DNA from 4 places in the Streptomyces sp. NPDC005962 genome. Region 2 is predicted to be linked to each of the others. Evidence: riboswitches for the same ligand, from Rfam matches in the RefSeq annotation. Region 2 holds a riboswitch; each other region holds the start of a gene.
The links. A riboswitch is a leader RNA that binds a small molecule or an ion and turns the genes downstream of it on or off. The one in region 2 is predicted to bind thiamine pyrophosphate.

Region 1: linked by a shared signal. The riboswitch ahead of ABZ370_RS05910 (cytosine permease) and the one ahead of thiO (glycine oxidase ThiO) in region 2 are both predicted to bind thiamine pyrophosphate.
Region 3: linked by a shared signal. The riboswitch ahead of thiC (phosphomethylpyrimidine synthase ThiC) and the one ahead of thiO (glycine oxidase ThiO) in region 2 are both predicted to bind thiamine pyrophosphate.
Region 4: linked by a shared signal. The riboswitch ahead of ABZ370_RS17050 (thiamine ABC transporter substrate-binding protein) and the one ahead of thiO (glycine oxidase ThiO) in region 2 are both predicted to bind thiamine pyrophosphate.

What each region holds. Positions count from the first base shown of each region.
Region 1 is NZ_JBEXVE010000002.1:535,684-537,876, reverse strand. Features, by position in the region: gene ABZ370_RS05910 (cytosine permease) at 1-752, opposite strand, end outside; TPP riboswitch at 810-905, opposite strand; gene ABZ370_RS05905 (triphosphoribosyl-dephospho-CoA synthase) at 918-1,820, opposite strand; gene ABZ370_RS05900 (IlvD/Edd family dehydratase) at 1,939-2,193, opposite strand, start outside.
Region 2 is NZ_JBEXVE010000006.1:332,259-334,451, reverse strand. Features, by position in the region: gene ABZ370_RS13575 (FAD-dependent oxidoreductase) at 1-1,086, opposite strand, end outside; TPP riboswitch at 1,284-1,397, shown strand; gene thiO (glycine oxidase ThiO) at 1,396-2,193, shown strand, end outside.
Region 3 is NZ_JBEXVE010000005.1:49,787-51,979, reverse strand. Features, by position in the region: gene ABZ370_RS10490 (YibE/F family protein) at 1-887, opposite strand, end outside; TPP riboswitch at 957-1,075, shown strand; gene thiC (phosphomethylpyrimidine synthase ThiC) at 1,068-2,193, shown strand, end outside.
Region 4 is NZ_JBEXVE010000009.1:66,375-68,567, reverse strand. Features, by position in the region: gene rlmN (23S rRNA (adenine(2503)-C(2))-methyltransferase RlmN) at 1-599, shown strand, start outside; TPP riboswitch at 665-768, shown strand; gene ABZ370_RS17050 (thiamine ABC transporter substrate-binding protein) at 764-1,837, shown strand; gene ABZ370_RS17045 (iron ABC transporter permease) at 1,933-2,193, shown strand, end outside.

The DNA.
Region 1 (2,193 bases), on a different contig from region 2:
GCCTGGACCGCCACGAAGGACACGGTGACCCCGAGCAGAGTGCACCAGAACATGCGGGTACGGGAGGTGGCGCGGGGCAGATAGCGGCTGAAGTCGCTGGCGTACGGCGCCCACGAGATCGCCAGGCTCAGGGCGATCGTGCTGGTCAGGACGAAGGCGCCGATACGGTCGGGCCCGTGCGCGGACCCGGTGGTGGCGGGGTGGACACCGTCGAGCAGCTTGACGGCCAGGATGGCGAAGGCGGCGGCGAGGACGAACGTCATCAGCTTCTGCATCCGGTGGACGGCCTCGTAGCCCAGCACCCCGAGCGCCCCCTGCCCGGCCATCATCAGCAGCACACCCAGCCAGAACGGCAGCCCGCACAGCCGGGCCAGCGCGTCACCGCCGAAGAGGCCGATGAGCGCGTCCCAGGCGATCGACGACAGCCACTGCAGAACACCGGGCACCGCCACGCCCCGGCCGAACGCCAGCCGTGCCAGGGGCAGCTGCCCGGCCCCGGTCAGACTGCCCCAGGTGCCCAGATACGCGGTGGGTACGGCGCCGATGAGGGTGCCCAGCACGACGGCGGCCAGCGCGGTGGCGAAGTCCAGGCCGAGGCCGATGCCGATGGTGCCCGTGAACACACCGGTCATGGTCAGGTTCGGGGCGAACCACACGGTGAACAGGCGCCCCGGGCCGCCGTAGCGGTGGCTTTCCGGAACCGGCGCGATACCGCGCGCCTCGACGCGCAGATCGCCGGGCGCGGCGGGCATCCGCCCGTCGAAGACGGATTCCGCGCCGGTGATGGCCGGGTCGGTGGCAGCATGCGGCAATGGCATCGATGACATCCCTCCGCCAGTGCTAACTGGTTCAGGTTCGACGGGTGTGATCTCAGCCCCCGTGTGGGGGCACCCCGTGTCCGGTGGAGCGCCCCCAGGCTAACCCCTCGCCCCGGCGACCCGGTCCCGGGGGCGGCCCGTCGCCGGGAGCGCGTCCAGGAACAGCGCCCCCGCCAGCACCGCGGCGCTGCCGCGCGGCGCGACACCGGTCCCGCGCAGCTCGGCGTCGAGAGTGGCGAGGGCGGCCGCGCCCTGGGCGGACGTGGCGCCGCCCGCCTCCAGCACACCGCGGGCGCCGTCCTGCACCCGCCGGAGCGCGGGCGGCCCCGCCTGGTACAGCGGTCCGGTGTCCTGGAGGGTGCTCATCACGGTGAGCAGCGCGTCGAGGCGGGCCTGGGTCTCGGTGGCCCCCGCCGCACGGGTCCGGGACAGGACGTCCAGGGCGCGGCGCACATGCGGGAAGGCGGCCCGCGCCTCGCCACGCGCACCCGCCGCCCCGTAGGTGGCGGAGACCTGCGAGCCCGCCGACGGCCTGCGCGGGGCGCCGCGGTCGGCGTGGGACGCGAGCTGCCGGGCGGTGGCGGTCAGCTCAAAGGGGGCGGCGCCGGGTTCCAGGGCGGCGGCCGCCACCAGCAGCCCCAGTACCCACAGCGCCCCATAGTGGAGACGGCCGGTGGCCGGACCGCCACCGGCGCGGTCACCGGCCGGGTCGCCACCGGCCCGCGCCATGGTCCACTCGGCGCAGCGGCCGATGGCGCCCAGCTCCTCACGGAGCGCACGCGTCGGCTCGCCGGGGCGGCGTGCGGCGGCGGCCATGGCCGCGAAGCCGGGCGCCAGCGCCTTGGCCGACCAGCGCAGCGCGAGCAGATCGGTGCCGGTGGCGCGGGCCTGCAGATCGCGGGTGTCCGCGAGGCCCGGTTTGGGGGTCAGCTCCGCCTGGGAGATCAGGGCTCGTACGGCGGTCTGCGCCAGGGCCTCGTCCGTGGAACGCGTCGTGGGCATGCCCGGAGGGTAGGGGGCGAACCTTTCCCGGACCTGGGCCGTTCCTGTGACCCCGCTGTGGGGCCCGTCCCGCCCGGGCACGCACTGTGCGTGTCCGGGCGGCCGCGGTGTCCCGCCCTCAGTGTGATTCGCGGGCGACGAACGAGCCGCGGGTGCCGGTGAGGAAGTCCAGTCCGGCACCGAGGTCGGCCTGTTCGACGTGGTCGCGGTAGATCTGCTCCCATCCGCCGGTGGCCGGTGGCGCGGCGGCGGACACCGGTTGCCGTGCGGCGAGTTCGTCGTCCGGTACGTCCAGCCTCAAGCGCCGCCGCTCGACGTCCAGCTCTATCCAGTCGCCGGAGCGCACCAGCCCCAGCGGGCCGCCCGCCGCCGA
Region 2 (2,193 bases):
CCAGCACACCGACCAGGCGGCGCCGTCCGGGTCGCCCCGCCAGACCAGTTCGTCGGCGTCCGAGTGGTGTCCGGCGTACTGCACGAACCGCCCGAACTGCTCGGACCAGAAGTAGGGCACCGGGTCGTAGACCTGGCCGGGGAAGTGCGCGGTCCGGCTGCCGAGCACATTGGCGGCGACCGTCCGCGGCCCCTGGAGCGCGTTGTCCCAGTGGTGCACCAGCAGCCGTGCCCCGTAGCGGGCGGAGGGGAAGGACGCGCAGTCGCCGACGGCGTACACATCGGGCGCCGAGGTGCGCAGCCCCTCGTCGGCGGCGACGGACCGGTCCTCGGCGAGTTCGACGCCGGAACCGGCCAGCCAGCCGGTCGCGGGCCGGGCGCCGATGCCGACGACCACCGCACCGGCCCGCAGCCGGGTGCCGTCGCCGAGCTGCAGCCCGGTCCGGTCCACGGCGGTCACCGGGGCGCCGGTGACCAGGGTGGCGCCGTAGTCCGCGTACCAGCCGGTCATATGGGCGGCGACCTCCGCCGGGAGGGCGCCCGCCAGCGGCCGGTCCGCGGCCTCGACGACCGTCACCGCGCAGCCCGCCTCGCGGGCCGCCGTCGCGAACTCCGCGCCGATCCAGCCCGCCCCGACCACCACGATCTCGTGCTGCCGGGCGAGCACCGGGCGCAGCCGTTCGGCGTCGTCCAGGGTGCGCAGGAGGTGGACGCCGGGGACGCCCTCGCTGCCGGGCAGGGCGATCGGCTCGGCGCCGGTGGCGATCACCAGGACGTCGTACGGGATCGGGCCGGACCCGGTGCCGACCGTCTGCCCGGCCGGGTCCAGCCCGGTCACGGCGACGCCGAGCCGCAGCTCGATGCCGAGCGCGTCGAAGTCCACGTCGAACGCGGACCCTTCGGCCTTGCCGAGCAGCACGGCCTTGGACAGCGGCGGCCGGTCGTACGGCTGATGGGGCTCGGCGCCCAGCAGCAGGACCTCCCCGGTCCAGCCCTGCTCGCGCAGCGCGACGGCGGTCTGTACCCCCGCCATACCCGCGCCGACGATCACCACCCGCTGTCCGCCGCCACCCGCCGAGGACGCCATCGTCTTCGTCGTCTCATCGCTCACACGATCACTGTATTGCGGCAGGTGGGGCGGACCGGAGAGCGCACGACGAGATCTCGGGCACAGCCCGGCGGGCCGAACGGCCCGTGGCAACGGCCCGTGGCATGGGGCTCCGCGCGGGCCCGCCCGGGGCGCTCCCTTCCGGCCGATTCGGGACGCGTACTAGGGTGGCGGGACAAAGCACTCGCGGGAGCCCGGGCGCACCGGGCTGAGAGGGAGGCTGGCGCGGCCTCCGACCGTACGAACCTGATCCGGGTCATGCCGGCGAAGGGAGGGGGCGACCAGCCCATGCACACGCAAGACGAATCATCCCGGAGCAGCCCCGCACCGTACGACGTCCTCGTCATCGGCGGCGGCATCATCGGCCTGGTCACGGCCTGGCGGGCGGCCCAGCGGGGCCTGCGCACCGCCGTTGTCGACCCGGCGCCCGGCGGCGGGGCCGCGCAGGTCGCGGCGGGGATGCTGGCGGCCGTCACCGAGCTGCACTACGGCGAGCAGACCCTGCTCGGGCTGAATCTGGCCTCGGCGCGCCGCTATCCGTCGTTCGTGGCGGAGCTGGAGCAGGCGAGCGGCCATGACCTGGCCTTCCGTACCTGCGGCACGCTCTCGGTGGCGCTCGACGCGGACGACCGCGCCCATCTGCGCGAGCTGCACGCCTTCCAGCTGCGGCTCGGTCTGGACGCACAGTGGCTGACCGGGCGCGAATGCAGGCGCCTGGAGCCGATGCTCGCGCCGGGCGTGCGCGGGGGCCTGCGCGTCGACGGCGACCACCAGGTCGACCCGCGGCGGCTGGCGGCCGCGCTGCTGGCGGCGTGCGAGCGCGCCGGGGTGGTCCTCCACCGCGTCCGCGCGGAGCGGCTGCTGCTGAACGGCGGCGGCGACCGGGCCACCGGGGCCGAGCTGGCCGACGGTACGGGCACCCGGCTGGCCGCCGGGCAGACCGTGCTGGCCGCGGGCAGCCTCAGCGGACGGCTCCCGGGCGTCCCCGAGGAGGTCCTGCCGCCCATACGTCCCGTCAAGGGCCAGGTACTGCGGCTGTCGGTGCCCGGCCCGTACGCGCCCTTCCTGTCCCGGACCGTGCGGGCC
Region 3 (2,193 bases), on a different contig from region 2:
AACAGCGAGCCGAGCACGCCGATCAGCAGCAGCGAGACCAGGGTGCCGACCACCGCGACCGACGTCCGGGCGCTCAGCCCGTGGCACATATAGAGCGCCAGCAGCATGATCGCGCTGCCCCCGACGACCGCGACCACCAGCGGATTCGAACCCTGGAGTATCGCCGGGAGGATGAACAGCGTCAGCACCCCGAAGCTGATGGCCAGCGCCACCAGCGCGAAGACCCCGCGCAGCCGCCCGACGGCCACGACCACGAGCGCGAACAGCCCGGCGAGCAGCGCCATCGGGAACGAGCGGTTGATGTCCGAGACCGAGTACTGGAGGTTCTTGGGCGCCTTGGGCGCGTACGACAGCTTCAGCTCCTGCCCGGCGCTGAACTGCCGTGAGGCGTTCGGCTGGACGATCTCGGGGAACGTACGGCCCTTGTCCTTGCCCGAGGTGACCTCGATGGTGGCCCTCTCGCAGACGGTCTTCCCGCCGCCGGAGCCGCCCTCGGTTCCGCCCCCGGTTCCGCCGCCGGGGTTCGGGGCGGAGCCGCCCTGCTGACCCGGTTCGGTGGGTGCCTGCGGCTGCGCGTTGACGTCGGCGCAGTTGACCTCCTCGACCTTCACCACCCGCCCGGAGACCGTCTCCTGGTCGAAGCCGAGCCCGCTGCGGCCCTGCGTGGTGTGTTCGGGGCCGCCCGGCCACAGCGCGATCAGCCCGGCGACGACGGCGACGGCGAAGGGGATGAGCACCGCCGCGATGACCTTGCGGAGGCGTGCGGAGACGGGTGCGGCCGGGCCGTGGGAGTGGGCGTGGCTGTGGCCGTGTCCGTGGGCCTGGCTGTGGGCCTGGCCGGACGGGTGGGACTGCTCGGGCGGGTGGTCCTGCTGTGTCGCGGTCACCGTCGCATCATCGCAAGAGTGGATGGCCCCCTGTTCAGGGATGCCGGGAAACCGTTAGCGTAGGGGCACCTTTGCAATCGCGGGAGCTCGGAGCACCGGGCTGAGAGGGCGCTGACGCCAGAGAGCTGCGCCGACCGCTGAACCTGTTACCGGGTAATGCCGGCGTAGGGAGTGGGTCTCATGACTCAGCAGGATGCACACATGCGCGAAAACGCTGCCGATTTCGGCTGGCACAAGGGATATGTCACGGGTTCCCGCCCTGACCTCCAGGTCCCGGTTCGCCGCGTGCACCTCACCAATGGCCAGGACGTGACGCTGTACGACACGTCCGGCCCGTACACCGACCCCCACATCGAAACCGACGTCCGCCGTGGCCTCGCGCCACTGCGGCAGAACTGGATCATCTCCCGCGACGACACCGAGGAGTACTCCGGCCGTCCGGCCCGTCCCGAGGACGACGGGCTCAAACCCACCGCGCCCCGCGACGGCCTGCGCAACCTCGACGCGGTCTTCCCCGGACGGCCGCGCCAGCCCCGCCGGGCCCGCGACGGCGCCGCCGTCACCCAACTCAGCTACGCCCGCCGGGGCGAGGTCACGGCGGAGATGGAGTACGTGGCGCTCCGCGAGAACGTCTCCCCCGAGGTGGTCCGCGAGGAGATCGCGGCGGGGCGGGCCGTGCTGCCCGTCAACGTCAACCACCCGGAGATCGAGCCGATGATCATCGGCAAGCGGTTCCTGGTGAAGGTCAACGCCAACATCGGCAACTCCGCCGTCACCTCGTCCATCGAGGAAGAGGTCGACAAGATGACCTGGGCGACCCACTGGGGCGCCGACACGGTCATGGACCTCTCGACCGGACGCAACATCCACACCACCCGCGAGTGGCTGCTGCGCAACTCTCCGGTGCCCATCGGCACCGTGCCGCTCTACCAGGCGCTGGAGAAGGTCGACGGCAAGGCCGAGGAGCTGTCCTGGGAGGTCTACAAGGACACCATCATCGAACAGGCCGAGCAGGGCGTCGACTACATGACGGTCCACGCGGGCGTACGGCTGCCGTACGTCCCCCTGACCGCCCGCCGCAAGACCGGCATCGTCTCCCGGGGCGGTTCGATCATGGCCGCCTGGTGCCTGGCCCACCATCAGGAGTCCTTCCTCTACACCCACTTCGAGGAGCTGTGCGAGATCCTCGCGGCGTACGACGTCACCTACTCGCTCGGTGACGGACTGCGCCCCGGATCGATCGCCGACGCCAACGACGAGGCGCAGTTCGCGGAGCTGCGCACGCTCGGCGAACTCAACCGGATCG
Region 4 (2,193 bases), on a different contig from region 2:
GTGGCCCGGCCCGGCTGTCCAACATCGTCTTCATGGGCATGGGCGAGCCGCTGGCCAACTACAACCGGGTCATCGGCGCCATCCGCCGTCTCACGGACCCCGAGCCGGACGGCCTCGGGCTGTCCCAGCGTGGGATCACCGTCTCGACCGTCGGACTGGTCCCGGCGATGCTGCGGTTCGCCGACGAGGGCTTCAAGTGCCGCCTCGCGGTCTCCCTGCACGCGCCCGACGACGAGCTGCGCGACACTCTCGTCCCGGTCAACACCCGCTGGAAGGTGCGCGAGGTCCTGGACGCGGCGTGGGAGTACGCCGAGAAGTCCGGCCGCCGGATCTCCATCGAGTACGCCCTGATCAAGGACATCAACGACCAGGCGTGGCGCGCCGATCTGCTCGGGCGGCTGCTCAAGGGCCACCGGGTGCACGTCAACCTCATCCCGCTCAACCCGACGCCCGGCTCCAAGTGGACCGCGTCCCGGCCCGAGGACGAGAGGGCGTTCGTGGCGGCCCTGGAGCGGCATGGCGTGCCGGTGACCGTCCGGGACACCCGGGGGCAGGAGATCGACGGGGCGTGCGGACAGTTGGCGGCCACGGAGCGCTGACCACCGGCTGATACGGTGCCTTCGCGCCATCGTCGTACAACCATCCCGCAACGATGGACAACTGAACATTCCGACAGGGGAGCGCGACAGCGCTGAGAGTGCGGCACGGCCGCAGACCCTCCAACCTGATCCGGGTCATACCGGCGTAGGGAGTCAGCCTCACGATGAACAGTCATCTTCGGCGTGCCGTCACCGCCGCTCTCGTCGGCTCCCTCGGCACCGGTGTTCTCAGCGGCTGCGGCGGGGGCGCGGCGGACGGCAAGGACTCCAAGACCGTCACCCTGGTCTCGCACGATTCGTTCGCGGCGTCCAAAGCGGTCCTCAAGGAGTTCACCCGCACCACCGGCTACAAGGTGCGGGTGCAGGCCGGTGGTGACGCGGGGGCGGCCGTCAACCAGGCGATCCTGTCCAAGGGCCATCCGCAGGGCGATGTGTTCTTCGGCGTCGACAACACCCTCCTCTCCCGCGCGCTGGACAACGACCTGTTCACGCCGTACGAGGCGAAGGGCCTCGATAAGGTCCCGGCCGCGCATCAGCTCGACAGCGCCAAGCACCGCGTCACACCGGTCGACTACGGCGACATCTGCGTCAACTACGACCGCGCCTACTTCGAGGGCAAGAAGCTCGCGCCGCCGAAGACGCTCGCCGATCTGACCAAGCCCGCGTACAAGAACCTGCTGGTCACCGAGAACGCCGCTACCTCGTCCCCCGGCCTGGCCTTCCTGCTCGGCACCGCCGCCCGCTACGGCGACCACGGCTGGCGCGACTACTGGAAGAAGCTGCGGGCCAACGGCGTCGAGGTGGTCGACGGCTGGGAGCAGGCGTACTACGACCGCTTCTCCGGCTCGGCGGGCGGCGGCAAGGGCGACAAGCCGCTCGTCGTCTCGTACGCCTCCAGCCCGCCCGCCGAGGTGGTGGACGCCAAGTCGAAGCCCGCCAAGGCCCCGACCGGGGTGGCGGCCGGTACCTGCTTCCGGCAGACGGAGTTCGCCGGGCTGCTGAAGGGCGCGGGCAACACCAAGGGCGGCAAGGCGCTGCTGGACTTCCTGCTGACCAAGCGTTTCCAGGAGGACGTACCGCTGAACATGTACGTCAACCCGGTGCGCGAGGACGCCAGGCTGCCGGAGGTCTTCACCCGGTACGGGGCCAAGATCCCCGACCCGGCCACCCTGCCTCCGCGGAAGATCGCCAAGAACCGTGAGCCCTGGGTCAAGGCATGGTCCTCGCTCGTTCTGTAGAGCCCACGGAGCCTGTCGATCCCGCCGAGCGCCCCGCGCCCGCGCAGTCCCGCGAACGCGGCGGGCTGCGCGGCGCCGCCCTGCGGTTCGGCCTGATGGCCGTGCCGCTCGCCTTCTTCGCCGTCTTCTTCGCGTATCCGGTGGCCGCGATCGTCACCCGCGGGCTGCGCGCCGACGGCCGCTGGCACCTCGGGCGGATACCCGAGGTGCTGGGCGACCCGTCCGTCCTGCACACCCTGTGGTTCACCGGCTGGCAGGCGGCCGCGTCGACCGGGCTGACGCTGGCGGTCGCGCTGCCCGGCGCGTATGTCTTCGCCCGCTTCGCCTTCCCCGGCAAGGGGCTGCTGCGCGCCGTG